Regions from separate parts of the Streptosporangium sp. NPDC051023 genome, predicted to be linked through region 1. Evidence: riboswitches for the same ligand, from Rfam matches in the RefSeq annotation. Region 1 holds a riboswitch; each other region holds the start of a gene.
The links. Region 1 has a riboswitch for cobalamin ahead of AB0395_RS14145 (ribonucleoside-diphosphate reductase subunit alpha). Riboswitches for the same ligand answer to the same signal wherever they lie in the genome.
Positions count from the first base shown of each region.

Region 2: it holds a riboswitch for cobalamin, as region 1 does, so the genes downstream of both, metE (5-methyltetrahydropteroyltriglutamate--homocysteine S-methyltransferase) here and AB0395_RS14145 (ribonucleoside-diphosphate reductase subunit alpha) in region 1, are expected to answer to the same signal.
Region 3: it holds a riboswitch for cobalamin, as region 1 does, so the genes downstream of both, cobN (cobaltochelatase subunit CobN) here and AB0395_RS14145 (ribonucleoside-diphosphate reductase subunit alpha) in region 1, are expected to answer to the same signal.
Region 4: it holds a riboswitch for cobalamin, as region 1 does, so the genes downstream of both, AB0395_RS06855 (acyl-CoA dehydrogenase family protein) here and AB0395_RS14145 (ribonucleoside-diphosphate reductase subunit alpha) in region 1, are expected to answer to the same signal.

Region 1 is NZ_JBFBCE010000017.1:120,922-128,316, reverse strand. Features, by position in the region: gene AB0395_RS14145 (ribonucleoside-diphosphate reductase subunit alpha) at 1-1,851, opposite strand, end outside; cobalamin riboswitch at 2,045-2,244, opposite strand; gene AB0395_RS14140 (tripartite tricarboxylate transporter substrate-binding protein) at 2,249-3,271, opposite strand; gene glmS (glutamine--fructose-6-phosphate transaminase (isomerizing)) at 3,554-5,374, opposite strand; gene AB0395_RS14130 (hypothetical protein) at 5,386-5,661, opposite strand; gene AB0395_RS14125 (N-acetylmuramoyl-L-alanine amidase) at 5,816-7,395, shown strand, end outside.
Region 2 is NZ_JBFBCE010000086.1:25,916-33,310, forward strand. Features, by position in the region: gene metE (5-methyltetrahydropteroyltriglutamate--homocysteine S-methyltransferase) at 1-1,913, opposite strand, end outside; cobalamin riboswitch at 2,066-2,258, opposite strand; gene AB0395_RS38325 (hypothetical protein) at 2,470-3,117, shown strand; gene AB0395_RS38330 (AEC family transporter) at 3,255-4,157, shown strand; gene AB0395_RS38335 (MFS transporter) at 4,184-5,425, opposite strand; gene AB0395_RS38340 (TetR family transcriptional regulator) at 5,512-6,183, shown strand; gene AB0395_RS38345 (glucosyl-3-phosphoglycerate synthase) at 6,216-7,169, opposite strand; gene AB0395_RS38350 (hypothetical protein) at 7,299-7,395, shown strand, end outside.
Region 3 is NZ_JBFBCE010000046.1:12,139-19,533, forward strand. Features, by position in the region: gene AB0395_RS27535 (superoxide dismutase family protein) at 1-349, shown strand, start outside; gene cobN (cobaltochelatase subunit CobN) at 495-4,109, opposite strand; cobalamin riboswitch at 4,232-4,424, opposite strand; gene cobG (precorrin-3B synthase) at 4,448-5,740, shown strand; gene AB0395_RS27550 (precorrin-8X methylmutase) at 5,737-6,363, shown strand; gene AB0395_RS27555 (precorrin-2 C(20)-methyltransferase) at 6,360-7,395, shown strand, end outside.
Region 4 is NZ_JBFBCE010000007.1:121,335-128,729, reverse strand. Features, by position in the region: gene AB0395_RS06875 (RidA family protein) at 1-122, opposite strand, end outside; gene AB0395_RS06870 (amidohydrolase/deacetylase family metallohydrolase) at 129-1,421, opposite strand; gene AB0395_RS06865 (hypothetical protein) at 1,459-2,781, opposite strand; gene AB0395_RS06860 (enoyl-CoA hydratase/isomerase family protein) at 3,011-4,069, opposite strand; gene AB0395_RS06855 (acyl-CoA dehydrogenase family protein) at 4,069-4,398, opposite strand; cobalamin riboswitch at 4,386-4,572, opposite strand; gene tsaD (tRNA (adenosine(37)-N6)-threonylcarbamoyltransferase complex transferase subunit TsaD) at 4,832-5,860, shown strand; gene AB0395_RS06845 (SDR family NAD(P)-dependent oxidoreductase) at 5,905-6,642, opposite strand; gene AB0395_RS06840 (acetyl-CoA C-acetyltransferase) at 6,639-7,395, opposite strand, start outside.

The sequences.
Region 1 (7,395 bases):
GTCACGGATCTGCGAGGTCCACAGGCCCCGGGCCGAGAGGTCACGGACCAGGTAGCGGTTGACCTGTAGGAACTCCCCCGAGAGCGTCTCGCGCTTGAAGACGTTCGACACCTGGGGCTCGATGCACTCGTAACAGCCCGCGATGGAGGCGATGGTGGCCGTCGGGGCGATCGCGATCATCAGCGAGTTGCGCAGGCCGGTCTCGGCGATCCGCTCCCTGAGCGCCGTCCACTCGGCGGAGCGCGCGGCCCCGTAGTGGTCGGGGTGCAGCACGCCGCCCGCGGCGCGGGTCTCCTCGTAGGAAAGATGACGTCCCCGCTCGGCCGCCAGGTCGGAGGAGGTGGCGTAAGCGGCGAGCGCGATCTCCTCGGAGATCCGGGTGGACAACTCCAGCGCCCGTGGCGAGTCGAACGGCAGCCGCAGCGCGAAGAAAACGTCCGCCATGCCCATTACGCCCAGCCCGATGGGCCGCCATCGCTCGTTGGCCGCGCGGGCCTCGGGGGTCGGGTAGAAGCCCAGGTCGATGGTTCTGTCCAGGAAGCGCACCGCGGTGCGGACGGTCCGGCGCAACCGTGCCCAGTCGACCTCTTGGCCGTCCTCCCCCGAGCCGAGGTGGGCGGCCAGGTTGATCGAGCCGAGGTTGCAGACGGCGGTCTCCGCGTCGCTGGTGACCTCCAGGATCTCGGTGCAGAGGTTCGACAGGTGGATGACGTTCTCCGGGCGGGCCGTCTGGTTGGAGGTCCGGTTCGCGGCGTCCTTGAAGGTCATCCAGCCGTTTCCGGTCTGGGCGAGCGTGCGCATCATGCGGCCGTACAGGGCGCGGGCCTGGATCCGCTTGACGAACCGGCCCTCGGCCTCCGCCGCCCGGTAGGCCTCGTCGAACGCGGCGCCGTACAGGTCGGTGAGGTGCGGGACCTCCTTGGGGTCGAACAGCGACCACGTCTCGTCGGCCTCGACGCGGCGCATGAACTCGTCGGGGATCCAGTTGGCCAGGTTCAGGTTGTGCGTACGGCGAGCCTCCTCGCCGGTGTTGTCACGAAGCTCGAGGAACTCCTCGATGTCGGCGTGCCAGGGCTCCAGGTAGACGCAGGCGGCGCCCTTGCGGCGACCTCCCTGGTTGACCGCGGCGACGCTGGAGTCCAGCGTGCGCAGCCACGGCACGATGCCGTTGGAGTGGCCGTTCGTGCCGCGGATCAGCGAGCCCCTCGATCGGACCCGGGTCCACGCGATGCCGATGCCCCCCGCGTACTTGGAAAGGCGGGCCACCTGGCCGTAGCGCTCGTAGATGGCCTCGAGCTCGTCCCTGGGCGAGTCGAGCAGGAAGCAGGACGACAGCTGGGGCCTGCGCGACCCCGAGTTGAACAGGGTGGGCGAGCTGGGCAGATAGGACAGGGTGGTCATGAGCGCGTACAGCTCGGCGGCCTCCTCGACCGTCTCCGACAGGCCACAGGCCACGCGCAGGAAGAAGTGCTGCGGGCGCTCCAGGACCTTACGGGTCCGCGGGTGGCGCAGCAGGTAACGGTCGTAGACGGTGCGCAGCCCGAAGTACTCGAACCGGTCGTCGGCGTCCGGCGCGACCAGTGCGTCGAGCGCGGCGGCGTTGGCGGCGACGAAGTCGGCCAGCCGGTCCTGGAGGAGCCCGGCCCCGTGGGTCGCGGCGATCGACTCGGAGAAGGTCCCGACCCCGTGCTCCGCCGCCTCGTCGGCGATCAGCTCGGCCAGCAGCCGGGCGGCGACCCTGGAGTTCTCCGGATCGGTGATCACCCGGGCGGCCGCCTCCTCGATGGCCAGCCTGCGGTCCGCCCGCTCGTGCCCGGTCTCCTCAGCGGCGTCGACCAAGGTCTGTGTCACGTCCACCCCTCGCGCTCATAAATCCCCGTACGGCTCCCGCCGGAGGGCGCGCGTCCGCGGACGGTTTCCGGGCACGCCGGACCGCCTCGCTCCGCGGACCCTCCCTCGAGGCCCTGGACAGTCTCCGTGGTCGAGCGCGCCTCGCCTCGCACGCCCGAGGTCGCTCGACGCGTCCCCGGAGCCGGGCTCGGCCCCTCTCCCACACGTCACCGGCAGGTCTTCGGACTCACGGGCGTCCATCACACGCCTACCGACCGCCGCTTCCCAGGCATGGCTCACCCAGTGCTCATGACGGTTTTCGTTCCCGTTCACCGCTGCGGGGCAGTCCCGGACTCACACCGGGTTCCCTCTTGCCTCGCCCTCTCGGGGCGAACCAGCAACGAGGAGGATCCTACATCTAGTGCCGTCTGACGCAACCACCCCAACAACTTGTGTCGAAGGAGCTCAGTAGTCCCAGTTCGCCGAGCACTCCCCGGGCGCGGCGGGTCTCGGTGACGAGCCACTGACGAAAGTCGTCCCCGCTCAGGCAGGCCCGGTTCCAGCCGTTGGCGGCGCACACGGCCTGCCATCGGGGCGAGGCGTCGATCCGGCCACACAGGGCGGCGACCTCGTCCCGGTCCTGAGGGCTCATGCCGCGGGGACCGAACACGCCGCACCAGTCGGCGTACTTGACGCGGACCTCTCGCTCCATCAGCGTCGGCGCGTCGATGCCGTCGATCCGCTCACCGGAGGAGACCGCGAGCGGCAGCAGGCGGCCCACGGCGATCTCCGGCAGGAGGGAGCCGGCCGACCCGAGGAGCGCGGCCACGCGGCCCTCGCCGAGCGCTTCGACGGCCTCGGCGTCGGTGGGGTAGCCCGCGTAGTCCAGCAGCCTGACATCCACCCCGAGGCATTTGCCGATCATGCCGTAGAGCACGTGGTCGGAGCCGCCGTCCACCCCGCCGCCGACCGTTAGCTCCGCCGGATTGCGGCGGAGCACCGCGGCGAAGTCCTCAAAGGTCCGCAACAGGGAGTTGGGGGCGACCACCAGGACCGCCCAATCACCGGCCAGCCTGGCCAGCGGGGTGGTTGCCGCCAGCACGGAGGCGACGTCCGCGGTCTCGGCGCCCGCCAGCATCGGCACGCCGGTCAGGAGCACCGTGCCCCCGCGGGTGAACGGGCCTCCGGCGGCGCCGAACGCGGTCAGCGTGGCCGTGTCGACGCCGCCGGGGCGGTTGCTCACCTCGGCCGCCCCCACCAGTCCGTCCTCGGTCAGGATCGTGGCCAGCGCGCGGGCGGCCTGGTCCCATCCCCGCCCGCGGGCGGCGGGCGCGACGATGGTCAGCCGACCGGCGGGCGCGGCGCCGGAACCGTTCGCCCCGCCACAGCCGCCGGCGACCATGACCCCCAGAGCGAGCGCGAAGAACCGCCTACGGCGCATAAGCGTCCCCTGCCTCTTTGCGACGCCTGACGGCGTCGCGGGCTTGGGCGCTTTCTGGCCGGTGTCTTCCCTCGTCGTTCGGTCGCCGCGCTCCCTCTCTCCTCAGTCCAGACACCGGCGCGCCCAAGCCACAACCGGTCCCACCACCGCATTGGGCTGCTACCTGACCGGCGATCACTGGCCGATCCAGGAAACACCCCCAGACCCCTCAATACCCCACGTTACAGATATGTCACTTTCTGCAATATATTCAGGGCGTCATGCGGCAGGGACGCACCGCGTTCACTCCACGGTGACGCTCTTGGCGAGGTTGCGGGGCTTGTCCACGTCACGCTCAAGCGCGACGGCGGCGTGGTAGGCGAAGATCTGCAGCGGGATCGACAGCAGGATCGGGTCGAGCTCGATCTCGTTCCTGGGCACGACCAGGCAGTCGTCGGCCAGCCTGGGGTCTGCCTCGCGATGCCCGACCATGAGCACCCGCCCGCCGCGCGCGCGGATCTCACCCAGTGTGGTGAGGTTCTTGTCCAGCAACTCGTCGTCGGGAACGATCGCCACGGTCGGCATCTCGGGACCGATCAGCGCGAGCGGCCCGTGCTTGAGCTCGCTGGCCGGATAGGCCTCCGCATGCACGTAGGAGATCTCCTTGAGCTTCTGCGCGCCCTCCCTGGCCACCGGATATCCCCTGACCCGGCCGACGAACATCATGCTCGGCGAGCCGGCGTACTTGTGGGCGAGCTCCTTGATCTGCGGCTCGAGGGCGAGGATCTCCTTGATCTGCCCGGGCAGGGCGCGAAGCCCCTCACAGATGCGGCGGCCGTCCGCGGGAGACAGGTCACGCACCCGGCCGAGGTGGAGCGCCAGCAGCGCGAAGGCGACCGCGGTCGAGGTGAACGCCTTCGTGCTCGCCACGGAGACCTCGGGACCGGCATGCAGGTAGAGACCGCCGTCGACCTCGCGGGCGATGGCGCTGCCGACGGTGTTGACGATGCCGAGAACCCTGCCGCCCTTGCGCTTGAGCTCCTGGACGGCGGCGAGGGTGTCGTAGGTCTCCCCCGACTGGCTGATCGCCACGTAGAGGGTGTCCGGCTCGACGACCGGGCTGCGGTAGCGGAACTCACTGGCCGGCTCGGCATCCGCCGGGATGCGCGCCAGCTCCTCGATGAGCTGGGCGCCGATCTGGCCGGAGTAGTAGGCGGAGCCACAGCCGATGATCTTGACCCGTCGGAAGGAGCGGGTCTCCCTCGCGTCCATGTTGAGGCCGCCCAGGTGAGCGATGTGAAAGCGGTCGTCGAGGCGTCCGCGTAGCGTCCTGGCCACGGTCTCCGGCTGCTCGGAGATCTCCTTGAGCAGGTAGTGCTCGTAGCCGCCGGTGTCGTAGTGCCCGGCCTCCCAGTCGACGGTCAGCGGCTCCTTGGCCGTCTCCCGCGCATCGCTGGCGAAGGTGGTGAAGCCGTCGGTCTTCAGCACCGCGAGCTCGCCGTCCTCCAGATGCACCACCTGGCGGGTGTAGCGCACCAGCGCGGCCACGTCCGAGGCGGCGAACATCTCCTTCTCGCCGATGCCCAGCACAATCGGGCTGCCGTTGCGCGCCACGACCACCTCGCCGGGACGCTGGGCGTCGATCACCGCGATGCCGTAGGTGCCGACGACCCGCTTGAGCGCGCCGCGGACCGCCTCCGCCAGCGAGTCGGCGTCCTCGACGGTGCGGGCGATCAGGTGGGACAGCACCTCGCTGTCGGTCTCCGAGACGAAGACCGCGCCGTCGGCCTCCAGCTTGGCGCGCAGTTCGTCGGCATTCTCGATGATGCCGTTGTGCACGACGGCGATGCGCTCGTCGGCCGACAGGTGCGGGTGGGCGTTGACATCGCTGGGCGCGCCGTGGGTCGCCCAGCGGGTGTGCCCGATGCCCAGGGTGCCCCTGAAACGCGCGGGCACGACCGCCGCCAGGTCCGCGACCCTGCCCTTGACCTTGCGCATCTTCAGCCCCCTGTTGGAGACCACCACGCCGGCCGAGTCGTAGCCGCGGTACTCAAGGCGCTGCAGGCCCTCCAGCAGGATGGGGGCCGCGTCCTTCGGCCCCACGTAGGCCACGATTCCGCACATCTGACCGCTCCTTACCCGTAGACGATCCGGCGCAGCTGGCGCAGGGAGAGTTCCGGTGCCGCGACACGACGGGACTGCAGCTCAGCGGCGATCCGAGGGAAGATCACATCGTTGACCAGCCCCCTGGCCTTGAGCTCGGCGTGACGCCGCTGGACGAACTCCTCGACGGGCTCGGAGAAGTAGGCCAGCACGTCGGCCACGACCCGCGCCGCCTCCCCGGGGCCGAGCGCGCTCGTCCGGGTCAGGTGGGCGATCAGGTCCTCGTGGGGATGCCATGCCGTCGACACAGAGGAGGACCATACGCAGCAATGACGGGGTTTACCAAGTTTTCTGCCCGAAATCGGGCAGAAAACATTGCCACGGATCTCCCTCCACCCAGTCATAAGACAATCAGTAATCTCTCATAACTCTGGGTAGCCATCTGGTCGGAAGGGAACCACTATGCGCCATCTGCCAGGGATATTGATCGTTGCCGCTCTCGCCGCATTGCTCCCGCCCACCGCCCGGCAGGCGGCGGCGGACGAGCCGGACGGGCGAGGCCACCTGCAGGAGGCGTTCGCACTGGCCGCCCAGGCGTACGGCGTGCCGGAGAACGTGCTGCTCGCCGTCTCCTACCTGGAGTCCCGGTGGGACGGAAACAACGGCCTGCCCAGCGTCTCCGGCGGATACGGTCCCATGCACCTGATCGACGGCCAGGTCAGGCCCGGGCCTCGCCACCACGTCCACGGCGACCCCCGCGGCGACGAGAGCAGGCCACACCCGATCACGGTCCCGGACATCACCCCGGTCCCGCCGGAGGACACCCTGCACAGGGCAGCGGAACTGACCGGGACCGCCCCCGGCACACTGCGCGCCGACCCCACGGCCAACGTCCAGGCGGGCGCCGCGCTGCTCGCCGACTACCAGCGGCGCGTCGGCGGGCAGCCGGACGCGGGCCCGGCGGGCTGGTACGCCGCGGTCGCGCGCTACTCGGGCTCGGCCGGCACCGCGGCGGCCAGCGTTTTCGCCGACGAGGTCTACGCGACGATCCGCACCGGCGCCACGCGTGTGACCGACAGCGGCGAGCGGATGGTCCTGCCCGCGACGCCAGGCCTGTCCCCGGTACGGCCGCCCGCCGCGACCGGGCTGCGCCGCATGCCCGGCGCCGTGACGCCCGACTGCCCGCAGAGCGTCTCCTGCGACTGGATCCCCGCCGCCTACCAGCGGCTCAAGAGTGGCGACCACGGCAACCACGACCGCTACAACGGGCACCGCCAAATCGACTACATCGTCATCCACGACGGGGAGACCGGCTACGACGTCATGACCCGGCTGGTCAAGGACCCCGACTACCTGAGCTGGCACTACACCGTGCGTTCCAGCGACGGGCACATCGCCCAGCACCTGCGGTGCGACGACGTCGGCTGGCACGCGGGCAACTGGTACTTCAACTCCCGTTCCATCGGCATCGAACACGAGGGCTACCTGGCCAGGGGCGCCTGGTTCACCGAGGCGATGTACCTGGCCTCGGCCAACCTGGTCCGCTACCTCGCAGACAGATACGACATCCCCCTGGACAGGGCACACATCCTCGGCCACGACAACGTGCCCGGCACCACCCCGCAGACCGTGCGCGGCATGCACCAGGACCCCGGCCCCTACTGGGACTGGAACCACTACTTCGAGCTGCTCGGCCACCCATTGACCGCCTCGTCGGACCCCGGCGCACGCTCGGTGCTGATCATGCCCGACTACACCGTCAACCAGCCGCGCTTCACCGGCTGCGCCACGTCCGGCGACTGTCCTCCCAGGAGCGCCGCCTCCGTCTGGCTCTACAGCCGCCCCTCGACCTCGGCCCCGCTCGTCAGGGACATCGGCAGGCACCCCCACGAAGGCTCGACCTACAGCGTCTACGACCACGCCGCCCGCGCCTCGACCGGCCAGCGCTACGCGCTCGCGGGCCGCGAGGGCGACTGGACGGCGATCTGGTACCTGGGGCAGAAGGCCTGGTTCCACGATCCCGCCGACGCCCCGGTTTCGGT
Region 2 (7,395 bases), on a different contig from region 1:
TCGGTGGCCCAGGCCAGGTAGGCGGCCCGGTCGGCGGCGCGCAGCGGCAGGGTCTCGCGCAGCGCGGGCTCGTCGACCTGGATGACGACGGTGCCCGCCGCCTCCAGGTCGGCGACCTCGTCGCGCAACGCCAGAGCCACCTGGCGGGCGGTGTCCGCCTGCGGCTGGTCGTCGCGGACGAAGGACCAGGCCAGCATGGTCACCGGCCCGGTGAGCATGCCCTTGACGGGACGCCCGGTCTGGGACTGGGCGTACGTCGTCCAGCGCAGCGTCATCGGCTCGGGCCTGGAGACGTCCCCGGCGAGGATCGGCGGCCGCACATAGCGGGTGCCGTAGGACTGCACCCAGCCGTGCTGGGTGGCCAGGTACCCGTTGAGCCGCTCGGCGAAGTACTGGACCATGTCGTTGCGCTCCGGCTCGCCGTGCACCAGCACGTCGATGCCCGCCGCCTCCTGGAAGACGAGGACCGAGCGGATCTCTGAGGCGATCCGCTCGTCGTAGGCGGCCTGGTCGATCCGCCCGGCCCGCAGATCCGCGCGGGCCGCCCGTAGCTCGGCGGTCTGTGGGAAGGAGCCGATGGTGGTCGTGGGCAGCGACGGCAGGCCAAGAGCGGCGCGCTGCGCTGCGGCCCGCTCGGGGTAGGGCTGGGGACGGCGCGTGTCCTGCGGGGTGACCGCGGCGCAGCGGGACCGTACGGCAGGATCGCGGGTGAGCGCGGAGGCCGCGCGCGAGGCGAGGTCGGCCCGGTTGGCCGCCAGCTGCCCGGCAACCGCGCCGGTGCCCTCGCTCAGCCCCCGGGCGAGAGTGGCGATCTCGGCCGTCTTCTGCCTGGCGAAGGCGAGCCAGCGGCCGACCTGCGGGTCGATCCCGTGCTCGAGCGCGGTGTCCAGCGGAACGTGCAGCAGCGAGCAGGAGGCCGCCACATCCACCCGGCCCGCCAAGCCGAGGAGGGTGGCGAGGGTGGACAGCGACCTGCCCAGGTCGTTGATCCACACGTTGCGGCCGTCCACGACCCCGGCGATCAGGCGCTTGCCCGGCAGCCCGCCCACCCGGGCCAGGTCGTCCAGGTTCGCCGCGGCCGGGCCGGTGAAGTCCAGCCCCAGGCCCTCGATCGGCGCCTCGGCCAGGACCGGCAGGGCCTCGCCGAGGCGGTCGAAGTAACTCGCGACGAGGATCTTCGGCCGGTCGGCGAGGGTGCCGAGCTCGCGGTAGGCGCGGGCGGCGGCCTCAAGCACGGTCCGGGGCCTGTCCTGGACCAGGGCGGGCTCGTCCAGCTGCACCCACTCGGCTCCGCCGGCCCGCAGGGCGGCGAGCACCTGCGCGTAGACGGGCAGCAGCCGGTCCAGCAGGGTGAGCGGGTCGAAGCCGGGGTCGGCGCCGGGCTCGGGCTTGGCCAGCAGCAGATAGGTGACCGGGCCGACGAGCACGGGACGCGCGGTGTGACCGAGCTCGACGGCCTCACGCAGTTCGCCGACGGGCTTGGTGAGGTCGGCGATGAAGACGGTATCCGGTCCCAGCTCGGGCACCAGGTAGTGGTAGTTGGTGTCGAACCACTTGGTCATCTCCAGCGGGGCGACGTCCCGGGTGCCACGCGCCATGGCGAAGTAGCCGTCCAGGGTGTCGGCCTCGATGGCGGCCCGGTGGCGTCCGGGGATGGCCCCGACCATGACGCTGGTGTCCAGCACATGGTCATACAGCGAGAAGTCCCCGGTGGGAACCTCCCGCACGCCCGCGTCCGCCAGCTGCCGCCAGTTGCCGCGGCGCAGCCTGGCCGCGACGTCGCGCAGCTCTTCGGCGGTGACGCGACCGGCCCAGTAGCCCTCGATCGCCTTCTTCAGCTCACGGTCCGGTCCCTGGCGCGGATAGCCGTGGACGGTGGCGATCGATGAGGGGGTGGCGGAAGTCTCAGCCACGAAACTCTCCTTCGCGAGTCATGGAGGACCCCGGTGCTCCCGAGAGGCGCGAAGGAACGGCTGACCGGCGGGCACGTCGTGCCCGCCCGCACCGCGACCCGCCCTCGAGGTCACCGAAGTCACCGCGTACGTGGTCGCGCGCGGGCAGTGGCAGGTCTTCGGACTCGCGGGCACGCCATGGCGTTCTTCGCGCCTTGGCATCTACTGGCCGTCGCTTCCCCGATCCGGTGTCCGGATCCAGTGCGTATGACGGCGGTCGTTCCCACTCACCGCTGCGGGGCAGTCCCGGAATTGGCGAGCTCGCGAGCCAAACAGGCGAGCGCTGCCGCACCGGGTTCCCTCTTACGACGCGCCTGCCTGGCGGGCAGGGCGAACCGACTGCGGGTCCAGCCTAGGCGCATTCCGCGCCCCGGGCGACAGGAACTCCGTGTGGCGGTGCCATACGAACCGACGCGAAGCCGTACGAAACGGCGCGAAATGGCCGGTGCCGTCCCGAAGGCGGCTCCTCCTCCCCGGCGGCGTCGAACCATCACGCGGCGGGATACGTGGTGAGAGCATGTTGAGGCATCGAGTTCTCACCGTTCTCCTGCTGCTGGCCGCGACCGTCGTGATCACCCCCGGTACGGCATGCGCCTGCAGTTGCGCTCCGCTGGGACCTGCGGAGCAGGTCGGCAGGGCAGCCGCCGTCTTCACCGGGACGGTGGTCTCCGCCCGCCCGGCCAAGGGCGATCCGCTCGGCCCCAGGCCGCCGATCATCTACACCTTCAGGGCCGACCAGGTCTACAAGGGCAGGGCCGACGCCGAGTACCAGGTGGCCACCAACGCCGACAGCGCGGCCTGTGGCTACGGCTTCACCGTCGGTTCCCGTTACCTGGTCCTCGCCTCGGATGAGAAGACGGGCCTGTTCGACACCGACCCGGGCGTCCCGCTGCACACGGCGTTGTGCGACGGCAACCTGGCGGTCCGCGCCGGTGAGGGGCCGTTGCACGCGCAGGACGCGATCCAGAACGGGGAGCCGCTCTCCGCCGGACTCCTGTCCGCGCTCGGTACGGCCACCCGTCCCCGCCCCACCTCCTCTCCCGCCGCGACCCCCGTCTCCTCCCCCTCCGCGGCGATCTCCCCGTGGCTCTACGCGGTCGGAGCGGCGGCGCTCCTCGCTCTCGCCTTCGCCGGATGGCGGCTGTCCGGGAAACGCCGGATGTGAGGTTCCGTTCTCCGGCCGCCGAGTACGGCACAGCGCGCGGCCGGAGGAGTGCCGGCGGAACCCCCGGCTCCCGGATGTCAAGATCGGCCAGATACGCTCGAAGCCTGCCGGCACGAGGAGTCTGCGATGGCCCCCCATTGATCGCGGCCTTCGTCCCGATCTGGGTGCTGACGTTGCTCGGCTTCGTCGCCGGGCGGTTCCGGCTGCTGGGCGCGGAGGCCGACCGGGTTCTCGGTGGGTTCGTCTTCCATCTCGCGATGCCGGCCGCGCTGTTCTCCATCCTCAGCAGGACCCGGCTGTCGTTCAGCGGGCCCGCGCTGGGCGCCTTCGCCGCCAGCACCGTCGTGACCATGGCCCTGGGCTTCGCGCTGAGCCGCCACGTTCTCGGCAGGAAGCCCGGCGAGGCCACGATCGGCGCGATGGCCGCGGGCTACGTGAACTCCGCCAATCTCGGCATCCCGGTCACGCTGCAGGTGCTCGGCGACGCCACCTTCCTGACCGGGGTCCTGCTCTTCCAGCTTCTGGTGATCACTCCGGTCGTGCTCGTGGCCTTGGACCGGAGCGCGGAGCGCGGGCTCAGGCCCGCCCGGCTGGCGAGCCTGCCGCTGCGCAACCCGGTGATCCTCGGCCTGGCCGCGGGTGTGCTCTGCTCCGTGCTCGGCTGGCGCCCGCCACCGTTGATCGCCGAACCGCTGGCCCTGCTCGGCGGCGCGGCCGTACCCGCCGCGCTGGTCGCGCTCGGCCTCTCGCTGACCGTGCGCGGCCCCGACCTGACGGGCGAACGGACCGAGGTGCTCGCGCTGTCGGCCATGAAACTGCTGGCCCAGCCGCTGCTGGCCTACCTGTTCGGGCTGCTGGCGCGGCTGAGCCGCGCCGAACTGCTCGCGGTGGTCGTCTGCGCGGCCTTGCCGACCGCGCAGAACGCCTACGTCTACGCCCGCGAGTACGGCCAGGCCGACTCGGTCGCCCGCGGAACCGTGATCACCGGCACCGCGCTGTCGATGCTCACCCTTGCGGCGATCGGCTGGCTGCTGGGGTAAGCGGCGCCTTGGCCATGGCGAGCGATTCACGAACCGGTCACCCGGCCGGTGTGTGTCGCGGCCAGCAGGGCCAGTACGCCGAGGAGCAGGATCCCGGCCAGGCCGTACATCAGCGCACCGAAGCCGCCCGTGATGAAGGCCGTGGCGAGTTGCGGGCCGAGGCTCCCGCCGAGGAACAGGGAGAAGGTGAACAGGGCCAGCGCCGTACCGCGCGCCTGCCCGGCGATCACGCCGATGTTCTCGTTCAGCGCGGGGGCGCCCGCGGCGACGCCGAGCACGTAGACGGCCAGGAGCAGGGCGAGGCCGACCAGGCCAGGGCGGATCACCGCGACGGCGGCGAGTGCGAGGGCCGCGAGCGCGAGCAGGTACGCCGCGCGCCGGGAGGCGGCGATCCTGCCGAGCAGCGGCGTCAGCAGCGGAACGACGATCATGGACGGCAGGCCGCTGATTCGCAGGGCCATCAGCGCGTCGGGGGAACCAGCGACGCCCACGGGACCGCCGAGCTGCAGTCCGGTGTACACCGCGACGAACGTGGCCAGGATGGTGACCGTCGCGGCGTAGCGGAGCAGCAGCGCGGGAGTCGCCAGCAGGGCGGGCACCGCGCGGTAGGCGGACAGGAACGAACCGGAGAGCTCGCGCGAGGGGTCGGGCAGCATCACCGCGGCCGCGGCGACGGCAGCCACCGCGAACGCCACAGCGGAGATCAGGAAGATGCCGCGCCAGCCCACAATCGGGCCCAGCGCCTGAGCCACGACCTGGAACAGCACGGCCGCGGCCAGGAACCCGCTCGTCACGGTGGCCAGCGCGACCATCCGGTGGCGCGGCTCGATCCGCTCCGCCATGTAGGCCATCGCGGCGGGCGGGAAGATCGCCACGGTGACCCCCTGCAGCACCCGGAACGCGATCGCGATCTCGGGTCCCGGGGCCACGGCGACCAGGGCCGTGGCCACCGCCGCGATCGGCAGGCCGAGGCAGATCAGGCGCTTACGCCCGTACCGGTCGGAGAGCGGGCCGAACAGCAGGAACCCGGCGGCGTATCCGACGCCGAACGCGGTCACGAGCCAGGTGAGACCGCTCTGCGGGGTCTGCCATCCGGCCGCCATGCCGTGCAGCAGCGGGATCACCACATAGAGCTGACCGCTGGACAGCACGGCGGTCAGTGTGAAGACCGCGAGGGTGCGCCAGAGCGGCGCGCGCCTCTGGGGAAGGGCCTGTGGGAGAGAGGCAGGGGGTGCCGTGAGAGACGGCGCGGGGGAGATGTCGCTCATGGCAGGACCGTAACCAACTATCTAGTTGGAAGTCAACCAACCGGTTGGTAGAGACAACCAACTGGTTGGTCCACTACACTTGCGCCATGTCGAAGGAAGCCACGAGGGACGCGCTCCTCACCGCCGCCCGCAGCGAATTCGCCGCCTACGGGATCGCCGGCGCCAGGGTTGACCGGATCGCCGAGCGCGCCGGGGTCAACAAGGAGCGCATCTACGGATACTTCGGCAGCAAGGAGAAGCTGTTCGACCAGGTGATGGAGTCCGTCCTCGACGAGATGGCCGAGGTCGTCGCCATGCCCGGCGACGACCCCATCGACTACGTCGGCAAGATCCACGACTTCTACCTCGCCAACCCCGAGCTGACCCGGCTGCTGATGTGGGAGTCGCTGCACTATCGCGAGGACGCCCTGGAAGGACAGCACCGGCGGATCGCCCGATGCGCAGCGAAGGCCGAGTCGCTCGCCGCGGGCCTGGGACGCGAACCGTCCCCCGAGGTCTCACGCACGATGATGACCCTGATCGGGCTGGCCGCATGGCCGATGGTCATGCCCAGGCTCGGCCGCATCGTCGTGGGTGAGGAGTTCGGCACCGAGGAGGGGCACCGGCGGATGCGCGAGCACCTGGTCGACTTCGTGCGCACCGCCCTGAACCACGCCCCGCCCGGCGCCGCCGACGGTGAAACCAGGGAGAACACCGACGGTGAACCCGGCGGGAACGCCGAACCCGTCTCGGGCCGGGGCACGGCGCGCGAGGTGTGACAGGGCCCGCTCCGATCGGCCTCCTCCACGGGTCAGTCTCCGGTATGGCGGCGCCCGTCGACGGTGACCATCGGGGGGCGTTCGGCGACGGCCACGTCGCGCACGGTCACCTGGTGCCCGTCCGCGCCCCTGCGGAACTGGGCGAGACGGGGAGAGGGCGTGTGCAGCGAGACCATCTTGTTGTGGCGTTCGAGGCGCGACCACGAGGTCTGCAGGATCTGGGCGGCCATCCCGCCGAGCGCCTCCGTCGACTGGTGGGAGTGGACACGGCGGCCCAGGTCGACCTGGGCGAGGGAGTCGAGCCCGACGAGCTCGAGCAGGTCGACCAGCAGAGCCAGCTCGACCCCGTAACCGGTGACGAAGGGGATCCGCTCCAGCACGGAGCGCCGTCCGGCGTACTCACCGGCGAGGGGCTGCACGAACCCGGCGAGCTGTGGCCAGTGCAGGTTGAGCAGGGGCCGCGCGACCAGCTCGGTGACCCGCCCTCCCCCGCTCTGCACGTTCTGCAGCGGCCGGTCGTAGCAGCCCTTGACGTAGACCACGCCGGAGTCGTCGAGCAGCGGGCCGAGCAGCCCGGTCACGAACGAGGTGCGGAACTCGCGCAGGTCCGCGTCGACGAAGACCAGCAGGTCGCCGGAGGTCACCGCGAGGGACTTCCACAGCGCCTCCCCCTTGCCGTCCAGCGGTTTCAGGTCCGGCAGGATCTCGTCCTGCGCGACCACCCTCGCTCCGGCCTGCGCGGCGCGCGCGGCGGTCTCGTCGACGGATCGGGAGTCGATGACCACGATCTCGTCGACGAGCGGGGCCTCCTCCATCAGGTCGCGCCGGATCGCCGCGACGATCTCCCCGACCGTCTCCGCCTCGTCGCGTGCCGGCAGCACGACGCTGATCGTGCTGTTTCCCTTGGCCCGCAGCAACCACGGCAACGGCCAGTCATCCGACGACGAGGTGCGCCTGCCCAGCCATGCCTCCACTTCAGGCAGCACAGCCCATCCTTCCCCGCACCTCGGAAATCACGGGTATCACCCTATGCGGCTCTGATTCTCGGCGAGTACGGGCTCTCGTACCCGTCACGTAGTGGGAAGATCGGCTCAAAGCAGCGAGGAGGGGCGGGTATGGACCCGGTGGCCGTGATGAGGGCGGCGCGCACCGTCCGTGACGAGCTGGACCGCATGCCCGGCGACACCTCGGCGGAGCTTCGCGACCGGCTCG
Region 3 (7,395 bases), on a different contig from region 1:
CTGCGACCCCACGTCCACCGACCCGGCGACCGGCAGCCCCTTCTTCAGCGCGGGCGGCCACTTCAACCTCGGCACAGGCGGCCACGCCGACCACTCGGGGGACCTGCCCGCCCTCCTGGTCGGCGCGGACGGCACCGCCAGCGCCTCCGTGGTGACCGACCGCTTCCGGGTCGACCAGCTCCTCGACAAGGACGGCAGCGCGGTCATCGTGCACGCCCTGCCCGACAACCACGCCAACATCCCGGCCCGGTACACCGACGCCAACGGCAAGGCGGGGCCCGACGAGGCGACCCTCAAGACCGGAGACTCCGGCGGCAGGATCGGCTGCGGCGTGATCTCCGAGCGCTGACCCTCGCCGGGGTCCCGTCTCCCGGCACCCGTGCGCGGGCCTCGCGGCCCCCTCCTGTGGGTCCGCGAGGCTCGCGTCAGGGCGGGCATGGCGTCGCGCCCGAGAATCAGGCGCACGGCCCCGGAGCGGCGGCCGGAGCCGCCGGTCAGGCGCCGTCCTCCAAGTCCCCCTCGGACTTGAGGTAGACCTCCTGCAGGTCCCGCAGGATGTCGGGATCGGGGTGCTCCCACATGCCGCGCCCCGCCGCCTCGAGCAGGCGTTCGGCGATGCCGTGCAGCGCCCACGGGTTGGACTCGGCGAGGAAGGCCTGGTTCTCCGGATCCAGCACGTAGGTCGCGGCCAGCTTGTCGTACATCCAGTCGGCGACGACCCCGGTGGTCGCGTCGTAGCCGAACAGATAGTCGACGGTCGCGGCGAGCTCGAAGGCCCCCTTGTAGCCGTGCCTGCGCATGGCGGCCAGCCAGCGCGGGTTGACCACCCGGGCGCGGAAGATCCTGGAGGTCTCCTCGGACAGCGTCCTGGTGCGCACCGCGTCGGGGCGGGTGCTGTCGCCGATGTAGGCGGCGGGCGCCTTGCCGGTGAGCGCGCGGACGGTGGCGATCATGCCGCCGTGGTACTGGAAGTAGTCGTCGGAGTCGGCGATGTCGTGCTCGCGGGTGTCGACGTTCTTGGCCGCGACCGCGATCCGCCGATAGGCCGCCTCCATGTCCTGCCTTGCCGGGACTCCGTCGACGCCCCTGCCGTACGCGAAACCGCCCCACACCGCGTACACCTCGGCGAGGTCGGCGTCGTCGCGCCAGTTGCGACTGTCGATCAGCGGCAGCAGCCCGGCGCCGTAGGCCCCCGGCCGGGAGCCGAAGATCCGCATGGTGGCCCTGCGCTCGTCGCCGTGCTCGCGCGTGTCCGCAAGCACGTGCGCCCTGACGTAGTTGCTCTCCTCCGGCTCCTCGATCGCGGCGGCCAGCCGTACGGCGTCGTCCAGCATCGCGACCACGTGCGGGAAGGCATCCCTGAAGAACCCGCTGATCCGGACCGTGACGTCCACCCGGGGACGGCCCAGTTCTCCGGCCGGGATCGGCTCGATGCCGGTCACCCGCCGCGACGCCTCGTCCCACGCGGGGCGCACGCCCAGCAGCGCCAGCACCTCGGCGACGTCGTCACCCGCCGTGCGCATGGCGCTGGTCCCCCACACGGACAGGCCGACCGAGCGCGGCCAGTCGCCGGTCTCCGCCCGGTAGCGCTCCAGGAGCGACTCGGCCATCGCCTGCCCGGTCTCCCAGGCCAGCCTGCTCGGCACGGCCTTCGGGTCGACCGAGTAGAAGTTGCGGCCCGTGGGAAGCACGTTGACCAGCCCGCGCAGCGGCGATCCGCTCGGCCCGGCCGGAACGTAGCCGCCGTCGAGGGCGTGCAGGATCGCGCCGATCTCGTCCGTGGTGCGCGCCAGCCTGGGGACGACCTCCTCCGCCGCGAACCGCAGGATGCGCTCGACCGGCCCGGAACCGGCCTCCGCCACCGGGCGGACAGTGTCCGGCACGGTCGCGGCCACCTCGGCGGCGGCCTCCGGATCCCAATCCCGGTTCTCCATCGCCTCGACCAGCGACCTGGCCAGCGCCTCGGCCTCGTCGGTGCCGAAGCGGCCCGCCGTACCGTCCTCGTTCAACCCGAGGGCCTCGCGGAGCCCGGGCAGGGCCGCGCCCCCCGCCCACATCTGGCGGGCGCGGAGGATGGCCAGCACCAGGTCGACACGGGCCGCGCCCTGCGGCGCGGCGCCCAGCACGTGGAGGCCGTCGCGAATCTGGACGTCCTTGACCTCGCACAGCCACCCGTCGACGTGCAGCAGGAAGTCGTCGAACTCGGCGTCGTGCGGACGGTCCTCGAGGCCGAGGTCGTGGTCGAGTTTGGCGGCCTGGATCAGGGTCCAGATCTGCGCGCGGATCGCGGGCAGCTTCGCCGGGTCCATCGCGGCGATGGAGGCGTGCTCGTCGAGGAGCTGCTCCAGCCTGGCCATGTCCCCGTAGGTGTCGGCGCGGGCCATCGGCGGGACGAGGTGGTCGACCAGCGTCGCGTGGGCGCGGCGCTTGGCCTGGGTGCCCTCACCGGGGTCGTTGACCAGGAACGGATAGATCAGCGGCAGGTCCCCCAGCGCGGCGTCCGGGCCGCAGGAGGCGGAAAGGCCCGCCGACTTGCCCGGCAGCCACTCCAGGTTGCCGTGCTTGCCCACGTGCACCACGGCGTGCGCGCCGAAGCCGTCGGCCAGCCAGCGGTAGGCCGCCAGGTAGTGGTGGCTGGGCGGCAGGTCGGGGTCGTGGTAGATCGCGATGGGGTTCTCGCCGAACCCGCGGGGCGGCTGCACCATGACCACCACATTGCCCGCGCGCAGCGCGGCCAGCACGATCTCGCCGTCCGGGTCCTGGGAGGTGTCGACGAACAGCTCGCCGGGCGCGGGCCCCCAGTGCTCCTCCATGCCGGAGCGCAGGTCCTCGGGGAGCGTGGCGTACCACTCGGCGTACCGGCCCGCCGCGATGCGCACCGGATTGCCCGCGAGCTGCTCCTCGGTGAGCCATTCGGGGTCCTGGCCGCCCGCGGCGATCAGCGCGTGGATCAGCGCGTCGCCGTCCTGCTCGGTCACGCCGGGCAGCTCGCCCTCCGCGCCGATGTCGTAGCCCCGCTCGCGCATCGCGGCCAGCAGCCGCACCAGGCTCGCCGGGGTGTCGAGGCCGACGGCGTTGCCGATCCTGGAGTGCTTGGTGGGGTAGGCGGACAGCATCAGCACGATCCGCCGCTCCGCGGGCGGGACGTGCCTGAGCACGGCGTGCCGTACGGCGATGCCCGCCACCCGCGCGGCGCGCTCCGGGTCGGCGGCGTAAACGGTCAGCCCGTCCCCGTCGATCTCCTTGAAGGAGAAGGGCACCGTGATGATCCGCCCGTCGAACTCGGGGATCGCGACCTGGGTCGCCGCGTCGAGCGGGGAGAGGCCGTCGTCGTTCTCCTCCCAGGAGGCCCTGCTGCCGGTCAGGCACAGGCCCTGCAGGATCGGGACGTCCAGCTCGGCGAGCGCGCCGACATCCCAGGCCTCGTCGTCGCCGCCCGCCGAGGCGGTCGCGGGGCGGGTGCCGCCTGCGGCGAGCACGGTCACCACCAGGGCGTCGACCGTGCGCAGGAGCTCCAGCAGGCCGGGCTCGGCGCTGCGCAGGGAGGCGCAGTAGACGGGCAGCGCGCGGGCGCCCGCGTCCTCGATCGCCGAGCAGAGGGTCTCGACGAAGGCGGTGTTGCCCGCGACGTGGTGGGCGCGGTAGTAGAGCACCCCGACGACGGGGCCCTCCTGGCTGCGTGCCGGGCGCTCGAGCACGCCCCAGGCGGGGGTCGGGGCGGGGGCGGCGAAACCGTGCCCGGTCAGCAGCAGGGTGTCCGAGAGGAAGTGGCCGAGCTCGACGAGGTTGGCCGGTCCGCCGTGGGCGAGGTAGGCGTGCGCCTCGGCGCACACCCCGCCCGGCACGGTCGACAGCTCCATCAGCTCGGCGTCCGGCGCCTGCTCGCCGCCGAGCACGACGACGGGCACCGGTCCGGCGAGCAGGGCGTCCAGGCCCTCCTCCCAGGCGCGGCGCCCGCCGAGCAGCCGGACCACAATCAGGTCCGCGCCCTCAACCAGGGGCGGCAGGTCCGCCGCCGTGAGCCTGGCGGGGTTGCCGAGGCGGTAGTCGGCGCCGCTCGCGCGGGCGCTGAGCAGGTCGGTGTCCGAGGTGGAGAGCAGGAGGATCATGCGTCACGCTCCACGGCGGACAGGAGGGCACGGCCCCCGGGGACAGCGGGCACGGAAGGCTGGCGGGGGAACGGCGAACAGCGCACGGAGGCTTCCTCCCTCGGGGTCCTCGCCCCGGGTCGTCGTCGGCTACGACGGCTGGAGTCTCCTGGCTCCCGGATCGGTGCTCCCCCCAGCCTTCCCGCCCGTCGCCGGGCAGTGGCCTGGATGGGGTTCGCTCCCCGGTTACAGTGGCGGGACCGCGCCGGATTCACACCGGCTTCCTCCCTTTGCCGTCGCCAACGATGAGACTACGGCAGCGAGGTTCCATGCAAGAAACTGGCGTTACCATCCTCAGCGTGGTCATTGGCGACTTTTCCGGACGATCGCGGCCTGACGCGTGTCCGGGGGCACTGCAGGTGCACGCCGCCGCCGACGGCGGCCTGGCACGGGTCAGGGTCCCCGGAGGGCGGCTGACGGCCTCCCAGCTCCGCGAGCTCGCCGACGCCGCCTCGGCCTGCGGGAGCGGCGTCATCGAGCTGACCTCCCGCGCGAACGCGCAGGTACGCGGGCTCGGCGGGGAGGGCGGCTTCGCGGCCCGCATGGCGGGCGCCGGGCTGCTGCCCTCGGCCACCCACGAGCGGATCCGCAACATCCTCGCCTCGCCGCTGACCGGCTGCGACACCCGGAGCCTGCTCGACGTGAGCCCGCTGGTCTCCGAGCTCGACCTGCGGCTGTGCGGCACGCCCGCCCTCGCCGGGCTGCCGGGGCGTTTCCTGTTCGCCCTCGACGACGGGCGGGGCGACGTGGCCTGGCTGGACCCCGACGCCGGGATCCTGCCGGTCGGCCCCGGGCAGGCCGCGCTGATCCTCGCGGGCGCCGACAGCGGCCTGCGCGTGCCGGTCGGCTCCGCGGTGGCCGCTCTGCTCGCCGCCGCCGAGGCGTTCCTGGCGGAACCGGAGGTCGCGCAGGCTCGTGCCTGGCGGATCCGCGAGCTGCCCGGCTGCGCGGAACGGGTCGCGGAACGGGTCGGCTCCGCCCTGGAACTCGGGCGGGCGGCCCCGGTGCCGACGCCGTCCACGGAGACACCCGCAGAAACATCCGCAGAGGCACCCGCGGAGGCGCTCGCGGGGCGGGAACCGGTGGGGATCATCGAGCAGCCGGGAGGCCGGGTCACGCTTGGGGTCACGGTGCCGCTGGGGCGGCTGACCTCGGCCCAGGCGGAGCTGCTCGCGGACCTGGCCTCCTCCGGAGAGGTACGGCTGACGCCGTGGCGCGGCGTGGTCCTGCCCGGCCTGACCCGCGCGGAGGCCGCCAGGGCCGCCGCCCTGCTCACGGACGCGGAGCTGGTCGTGGACCCCGCCTCGCCGTGGACAAGCGTGACAGCCTGCACGGGACGTCCCGGCTGCGCCAAGTCTCTGGCCGACGTGCGGGCCGACGCGACCCTGGCAATAACCTCCTTCCCACGCACCGGTACGCTCCCCGTGCACTGGGCGGGCTGCGAGCGGCGCTGCGGTCGCCCGAAGGGGCGGGTCGCGGACGTGGTCGCCACCGCCACCGGCTACCGGGTCGACCTGGACGGCAGGAGCCTGGACTGCGTAGGCATCGAAGAGACCACGGCCGCGGTGACGGCCCTGAGAGGGGAAACGTGATCGACTACGTCCGTGACGGCGCGGAGATCTACCGGCGTTCCTTCGCCACCATCCGCGCGGAGAGCGACCTGGAGGGCCTGCCGCCCGACGTCGCCCAGGTGGCGGTCCGCATGATCCACGCCTGCGGGATGGTCGACCTGGTCGGCGACCTGGGCTGGTCGCCCGGCGTGGTCGCCTCGGCCCGCGCCGCCCTGCGCGCGGGCGCGCCCGTGCTGTGTGACGCGATGATGGTCGCCTCGGGAGTGACCCGCCGCCGCCTGCCCGCGGACAACGAGGTGATCTGCACGCTGGGCGACCCCGGTGTGCCCGAGCTGGCCGAACGGCTCGGCACCACCCGCAGCGCCGCCGCCCTCGAGCTGTGGCGCGAGCGCCTCGAGGGCTCGGTCGTCGCGATCGGCAATGCGCCAACCGCGCTGTTCAGGCTGCTGGAGATGGTCGGGGAGGGCGCGGGACGGCCCGCGGCCGTGCTCGGCGTCCCGGTCGGCTTCATCGGCGCGGCCGAGTCGAAGCAGGCCCTCGCCGAGCATCCGGCCGGTCTGGAGTACCTGGTCGTGCACGGGCGCCGGGGTGGAAGTGCGATGACCGCGGCGGCGGTCAACGCGATCGCGAGTGAGGAAGAATGAGCGAGATGTCTGCCGGGCGGCTCTGGGGAGTCGGGCTCGGACCTGGGGATCCGGAGCTGGTGACCGTCAAGGCCGCCAGGCTCATCGGGGAGGCGGACGTGATCGCCTTCCACAGCGCCCGTCACGGCAGGAGCATCGCCCGCTCGGTGGCCGCGCCGTACCTGCGTGACGGCCAGGTCGAGGAAGCGCTGATCTACCCGCTCACCACGGAGACCACCGACCACCCCGGCGGCTACCAGGGCGCCATCGACGACTTCTACGCCGACTGCGCCCTGCGGCTGGCCGCCCACCTGGATGCGGGCCGCGACGTGGTTGTGCTGTGCGAGGGCGACCCGCTCTTCTACGGCTCCTACATGCACATGCACAAGCGTCTCGCCCACCGCTACGTCACCGAGGTCGTCCCCGGCGTGACCTCGGTGAGCGGTGCGGCGGCCGTCCTGGGCAGGCCGCTGGTCGAGCGGGACGAGATCCTGACCGTGCTGCCGGGGACGCTCCCGGCCGAGGTCATCGCCGAGCGCCTCGCCACGACCGACTCGGCGGCGATCCTCAAGCTCGGCCGGACGTTCGCCAAGGTGCGTGACGCGCTGGCCGAGGCGGGCCGCCTCGACGAGGCCTGGTACGTGGAGCGCGCGACCACCGGCAAGCAGCGCCTGGCCCCGCTGGCCGAGGTCGATCCGGACAGCGTGCCGTACTTCTCGCTGGCGTTGATCCCGAGCCCGGTCAACGCGGACCTCCCCGGTACCGGGGAGGCCGCCCCCGCGCGGGAGATCGGATCGGCCGTGGCCGCCGGCGTGCGGGGCGAGGTGGTCGTGGTCGGGCTCGGCCCCGCGGGGCGGCCGTGGCTGACCCCCGAGGCGCAGGAGGCGCTGGCCGCCGCGGACGAGCTCGTCGGGTACGGCCCCTACCTGGACCGGGTCCCGCCGAATCCGCGCCAGCGCCGCCATCCGACGGACAACCGGGTCGAGGCGGAGCGGGCCGCGCACGCCCTGGAACTGGCCGCGGCCGGGTCGAGGGTGGCCGTCGTCTCCTCCG
Region 4 (7,395 bases), on a different contig from region 1:
GTGCCGTCGGGGAGCACCGGGCAGGCCCCGGCGAGATAGACGTGGTCGCCGGCGACGACGGCCTGCGAGTACGGCCCGCCGGGCGGAGCCGCGTCGGGGGTGCTGATTGTCTGCTTGGGCATATCGGGTCATCCTCCTGAGGACGGGGTGGGATCGGTGGGGAATCGGGGGAACTGCTCGGCAAGCCCTTCCGGCCCGACGAGCGGAGTGGAGAGCAGGTCGCGGACCCGCTGGTCGCGAAGGCGCAACGCCTCGTGCTGCGCGTCGGTGAGCGGGATCCACGGCTTCGGCCGTGATGGGAGCCGGGGCGGCAGCGGACGTCCGGCGACGTAGGTGACCTCGTTGACCAGCCGCCGGTCGGAGACGCGGCGCTGCCGGTGCACGTCCACCACCTCGAAGTCGCCTTCCTCCACCGTGAAGACGGCGAGGTCGGCGCGGGCGCCGACGGTCAGCGTGCCGGCCCCGTCGGGCAGGTTCAGCGCCCGGGCCGGATGGGCGGTGGCCGCCGCGACCACCCGCTCGATGGGCAGGCCGACGGCGAGGAGCTTCGTCATCGTCGTGGGCAGGTCGAACACGGGCCCGTACAGGGAGCGGGCGTGCAGGTCCGAGGAGATCGTGTACGGCACCACGCCGGCCTTCAGTTGCGCTTCGAGCACGTCGAACGCGAAGCCGCCGGACCCGTGTCCGATGTCGAACAGAACGCCCGCCGCATGCGCCTCGACCACCGCGGGTGAGATGCCGTCCTGGTCGAGCATGCCGCTGGCCAGCCCGCTCGCGCAGTGCGTGACGATGTCGCCGGGGCGCAGCAGTCCCAGGACCTCGTCCACGGTGGGCGGGGCGACGCCGATGTGGACCATCACCGGGACGCCGCCCGTCTCGGCCACCGCGATCGCCCGGCGCAGCGGCTCCAGCCCGTTCCGGCCAACCGACTTGCCGTCCATGCGGACCTTCACCCCGACGAGCAGGTCGCGGTTGGCCGCCAGGGTCGACGCGGCGAGGTCGACGTCGCAGTTGGCCAGTTCCCGGTTCTCCCCGTCCGGAGCGGTCAGGCCTACCGCGGAGATGTTGAGCAGCGCCACGACGCGTACCTGGAGGTCGCGGACCGCCGAGCGCAGGGATTCGACGTTGTAGGCCCCTGCCGAGCCTGCGTCGACCCACGTGGTGACCCCGGTGTACCAGGCGACGGGGTCCGGATCGATTCCCCAGTAGGTGGCCTCGGGATGTATGTGCGTGTGCATGTCGATCAGACCGGGTGTGATCAGCCTGCCGCCGGCGTCGATCACCTCGCGAGCCTCGTGCCGGGGCAGATCGGGGGCCACCGCGGCTATCCGGCCGCCGCGCACCGCGACGTCGTACCGGCCGACGTGGCCGCCACCGACGTCGATGACCTCGCCGCCGGCCAGCAGCAGATCGTAGGACACTGATCCTCCTAGGGCTTTCAACACGCGCGGGGTCTTTTCAGGAAGGCGTGGCCTCGTCCGTGCGAGCGCTGCCGATGCTCAGGCGATAGAGCCGTGTCGGGCGGCCCTTACGGTGCATCTGCTCGCTGCCTTCCTCGGTGACCAGGCCGGACTCGTTGAGTTTGCGGATCAGCCTGCGCCCGCTCGGGTCGGTGATCCCGAGGGAACCGGCGAGATCGCTGGGTGAGATGAGCCGTCCCTCAAGGCTGCGTTCGAGGGCGGCGAGCCGGGACAGGGTCGCCGGGCTCAGACCGGCGCGGCGGGCGAGCTCCTCAAGGTCTCCGCCGTGGTCGCGGTAGGTGAAGGCGAGGGGGTTCGCCGAGCCGCCGCTCATCGGGCCGATGATGATCCCGTTGTCCTGAACCAGATACGCCGAGGGGACGTTCTCCTGCTCCGCCCGTGCCACCGCCCGTTCGGCCAGTTGCACACAGGTGCGGGCCGAGACACCGATGCCGAATCCGGCGGCCAGGCGTATGCCGAGCGTCTCCCGGGCCTGGCCGAGGATGGGAAGGGAGATCCAGTTCTGGGTGGCGTGTTCGAACAGCGCCTTGTGCGCGAAGACCACGACGCCGCGCCGGTCCCGGTTCTCGATCCACGCGTCGCCGAACTCGGGCGTGTTGACCAGCAGGTTCATCAACCCGATGCGGACACGGTCCAGGTCGGCCTGGGCGTCCTGGGTGACCACGCGGAAGACGCCCGCGGCGAATCTCGACGCGTTGGCCTGCCGGGACTGGATGCGCAGCGCGAGTTCGTGAAGGTTCGTCCGGATCGTGATCGGACCGTAGAGCGCGTTCATCACCGGAACCGAGTCGGCCAGCCGGGCGGTGACCGCGGTGCGCAGGCTGATGGCGTAGGCGGCGCCGGTTCGTTCCATGAAGCGGCGGTGGAAGTCCACGACCTCCTCGACGCTCTGCCGCGGGTTGTACGGCAGGCAGGCGACCTGGCTCCGGTCGAGGTTGAGCGCCTGGACGACCTCGTCGACCGTCTCCTGGTCGAAGGTGTCGATGCTGACCGGGACCGCCTGCCGGCCGCGGGCCGCCGCTTTGAAGAACGCGACGGACAGGTCGAGACCGGCGGACGTGACGACCGTGACCGGCAGGTCGGCCGGGAGCAGCTCGCGGGACCTGACGAAGGGGACCTTGCCGAGCAGCAGTCCGTCCACCTGCCGTTCGCGGCCGAGGAACTCCCGGACCAGGGGCTGTATCTCGTCCTCGTGCCGGTAGGTGACCCACTCCAGGTGCACGCCGGAGAGGGTGCGGGCCGCCTCTTCGAAGACGGTGCGATGACTCGCGTGGATGACGAGTCCGATCGCGATCGTCATGACACCTCTTATGCGACCTATGTTCGGAAGTAGTTCGTAATGCGACCAGTATACGAGCAGGAGGGCGTCGGGGGAACCTGGCTCGCAGCTGTATTACGAACCGGGCGGAAGCGCTGCCTGGCGCGAGCGTGCGGCGGCCTGTGGCGGCCACCGCACGCGTGTTCTCCACCTCGCGTCGCCCGGAGTCCCGGTCGCCCGCCCATGTTGCCCAAGCCGACGAAGGCGATCGTCACCGAAGCCCTCCCGACAGTCCGAGTTCCTGCTCGCCCAGGGGTGCGAAGAACCGGTCCACGTCGCGCTCGGTCACCTCTTCGAGGGAGGCCGGTGACCATCTGGGGGAGCGGTCCTTGTCGATCACCTGGGCCCGGATGCCCTCAACCAGATCGGGTTCCGCGAATGCCGCGCGGGAGGTCCGGTACTCCTGGTCCAGCGCCTCCTCCAGCGAGCCGAGTCCGCTGGCCAGGCGCAGGGCCCGCAGGGTGGCCTTCAGCGCCGTCGGCGACTTGCCGCCGATCCGCTCGGCCGCCTCCTTGGCGGCGCTCTCACCGCTGTCGAGCAGCCGTTCCACGATCTCCTCCACCGTGTCGGCGGCGTAGCAGGCGTCGATCCACCCGCGCTGCTCGGCCAGTTCACCGGGCGGTACGGGGCGGGCGAAGGAGGCGACCGTCTCGGCCACGTCCCGCCGGGTCAGCTCGGTGGTGAGCGCCTCCAGGTCCTCGGACGGGACGAAATGATCGGCCAGCCCGCAGGCCACGGCGTCGCCCGCGCCGATGGAGGCGGAGGTCAGCGCCAGGTGGGTGCCCAGCTCGCCGGGCACCCGCGACAGCAGGTAGGTACCTCCCACATCGGGGACGAGGCCGATGGTGGTCTCGGGCATGGCCAGGATGGTGCGTTCGGTGACGATCCGCACGGAGCCGTGCGCGGAGACGCCGACGCCGCCGCCCATGACGATGCCGTCCATCAGGGCGATGTACGGCTTGCCGTACCGGGCGATATGCGCATTGAGGCGATACTCGTCCCGCCAGAACGCCGCTGAGGCATCGCCCTTCTCTCTGGCGTCGTGGTAGATGGCGCGGATGTCGCCCCCGGCGCACAGGCCCCGCTCGCCCGCGCCGCTGACGAGCACCGCGGCGACGGCGTCGTCGTCGGCCCACACACGCAGGACGGTGTCGATGCGGCGGACCATGTCATGGGTCAGGGCGTTGAGAGCCTTCGGCCGGTTCAGGATGATGTGCCCGAGGCGGCCGACGACCAGAGTCTCGATTCCGGTGTCCGGCTGAGTGCTCATCAGGCGGCTCCGACCGGCCCGCGGGCGACGGTGACATGCATGATCTCGTTCGTTCCTTCCAGGATTCGGTGTACCCGCAGGTCGCGGACGATCTTCTCGATGTCGTACTCGGTGAGGTAGCCGTAGCCGCCGTGCAGCTGCAGGGCCTGGTCGGCGACGGCGAAGCCGGTGTCGGCCACGTCGGTGGGCGGCGCGGAACCGGTGAATGGGTCAAGGCGCAGCAGGGCCGTCAGCGCGGGGGATCTTCCACCGCCGGGACGTTTCCGGGCTCGCGAGCGCGTACCGATGCCATGCGTGTTCGCTCCATCCTCGTGGACAACACGGATCAACCCGCGGCCGGTATCCTGACTCCCGGATCAGCGCACGTCATCCGGCCTTCCCAGCTTTCGCCAGTGGCCTCATTCCAAGCGATGACGCACTTCCCGGTCACAGTGGCGGGACCGCGCCGGATTCACACCGGCTTCCCTGCACCGCGGGCCTTCACCACGAAAATATAGTTGGACGTCCTAGTAAGTCCAGAGTGGCCGGGCCGGTATGTGAAATGTCACCCTCGGCTGCCGCGGAGCCCTGTCTGGGTGCGTGGCCGGTTTGTCCTGGCCTGTCCCTGTCGAGCGAATCGACCAGGCCGAGGTGTCGGGGGGATATTTATCCCCTCATGTCCGCATTGTTCGCCTCTTGAAATCCCTCCGGCGACCTGACGTCACCGGCGAATCTTTTTGCCTATTATTTGTAGTTGCAAGCTAGTCGCAACAAGAGGGTGGCATGGCGGTCGTTCTGGGGATCGAGACCTCGTGTGATGAGACCGGCGTCGGGATCGTCGCCGACGGGCGGCTCATCGGCGCCGCGCTGGCCTCCTCGATGGAGGAGCACGTACGGTTCGGCGGGGTGGTGCCGGAGATCGCCGCCCGCGCCCATCTGGAGTCGCTGGTCCCCTGCGTGAAGGCCGCCTTCCGGCAGGCCGGGATCGGCCCGTCCGAAATCGACGCCGTCGCGGTCACCTCGGGTCCCGGCTTGGCGACCGCGCTGCAGACCGGGCTGGCCGCCGCGAAGGCCTACGCGCTGGCCTGGGGGCGGCCACTGTATGGCGTGCACCACCTGGCCGGGCACGTGGCCGCCGACACCCTGGAGCACGGCCCGCTGCCGCCCCGCTCGGTCGCGCTGATCGTCTCCGGCGGCCACACCTCGCTGCTCCTGCTCGGCGACCTGGCCCGCGACCCGATCGTCCACCTCGGTGACACCCGCGACGACGCCGCGGGCGAGGCGTTCGACAAGATCGCGAGGATCCTCGGGCTCACCTACCCCGGCGGCCCCGCCATCGACCACGCCGCCCGGGACGGCGACCCCGGGGCGATCGGCTTTCCCCGCGCGATGCTCGGCGTCGGCTGTGACTTCTCCTTCTCCGGGCTCAAGAGCGCCGTCGCCCGGCATGTGGAGCGAGACGGTCCCGGACTGTCGGTGCCGGACGTCGCGGCCTCGTTCCAGGAGGCCGTCGTCGACGTGCTGACCCGCAAGGCCGTCGATGCCTGCCTGGCCCACGACGTGGACACCCTCGTGGTCGTGGGCGGGGTCGCCGCCAACCGTAGGCTGCGGCAGGTCGCCGCGGAGCGGTGCGGCGCCGCGGGCATCACGCTGCGGATCCCGCCCCCGCACCTGTGCACCGACAACGGCGCGATGATCGCCGCCGTCGGAGGCCTCCTGGTCGCCGCGGACATCCCGCCTTCCTCCCTCGGCCTGGCCGCCGACCCTTCGGCTCCGCTGACCCGGGCATCCCTTGACTCCGCCGGGTTCTGACGTCCCGGCCGCGGCACCGGAAAGCCGTCTTCACGGCGGCGTCGTCACATCGACAACCCTCCGTCCACGGGGAGGACCGCGCCGGTGACGTACCCCGCCTCGGGGGATGCCAGGAACCCGATGGCCGCGCACATCTCGGAGGGGTCCGCGAACCGGCCCATGGGGATGCCGGTCGTGAGTTCGTCCCGCTTCCGCTGCGGCATGGAGGAGATCATGCGGGTCTCGGCGTTCGGTGAGATGGCGTTGACCGTGATCCCGAAGCGGGCCAGTTCCTTGGCCGCGGTCTTGGTGAAGCCGACGATGCCCGCCTTGGCCGTGGCGTAGTTCGCCTGCCCGATGTTTCCGCGCAGCCCGGAGTAGGAGGTGACGTTCACGATTCTGCCGTAGCCACGTGCCCGTAGATGGGGCACGCAAGCCCGCGTCATGCGGAAGGTGCCACCGGCGTGGACGGCCATCACCCGCTCCCAGTCGTCGTCGGTGAGCTTCCACAGCACCGAGTCCCTGAGGATCCCCGCGTTGTTGACGAGGACGTCCAGCCGTCCGGTCTGCTCGACCACCGAGTCGACGACGGCGTTCACCGAGGCGGTTTCGCCGACGTCGCAGCGGGCCCACCGCGCGCCGAGCTCGGCCGCCGTCGCGGCCACCTGGTCGCCGTCGAAGTCGAGCAGGTAGACGACCGCGCCCGCGTCGACGAAGAACCGGCCGATCGCGCGGCCGATTCCCCGCGCTCCACCGGTCACCAGGACCACCTGTCCGGTGTAGTCGAAGGACAGCGTGCTCATGAGAGACGCTCCAGGACCATCGCCATCCCCTGCCCGCCACCCACGCACATGGTCTCCAGGCCGACCTCCTTGTCATGGAAGCGCAGGGAGTTGATGAGCGTGGTCGTGATCCGGGCCCCTGTCATTCCGAAAGGATGTCCGAGGGCGATGGCTCCGCCGTTCACGTTTAGTTTGTCCTCGTCGATCCCGAGTGCCCGCGCGGAGGGAATCACCTGGGCGGCGAAGGCCTCGTTGATCTCGACGAGGTCGATGTCGTCGGCTCCCATTCCGGCCTGTGCGAGCGCCCGCCGGCTGGCCTCGACGGGGCCAAGGCCCATGATCTCGGGCGACAGGCCGGAAACCGCGGTGGAGACCACCCTGGCCAGCGGGGTCAGGCCCAGTTCGGCAGCCCTGACGTCGCTCATGATGACCACGGCCGCCGCGCCGTCGTTGAGCGGGCAGCAGTTGGCCGCGGTGACGGTGCCGCCGGGACGGAAGACCGGATTCAGCGCGCTCACCGCCTCCAGGGTGACGCCGGACCGCGGCCCGTCGTCGGCGTCGACCACGGTGCCGTCGGGAAGGGCGACCGGGCTGATCTCTCGCTGGAAGAACCCGTTGGTGATCGCCTTCTCGGCGAGGTTCTGGCTGCGGACGGCGAACTCGTCCTGTTCGCGCCTCGACACCCCGGCGTGCTGAGCGACGTTCTCGGCGGTCTGTCCCATGGCGATGTAGAGGTCGGGCAGCGCACCGGATTCGCGGGGGTCGCTCCAGGGC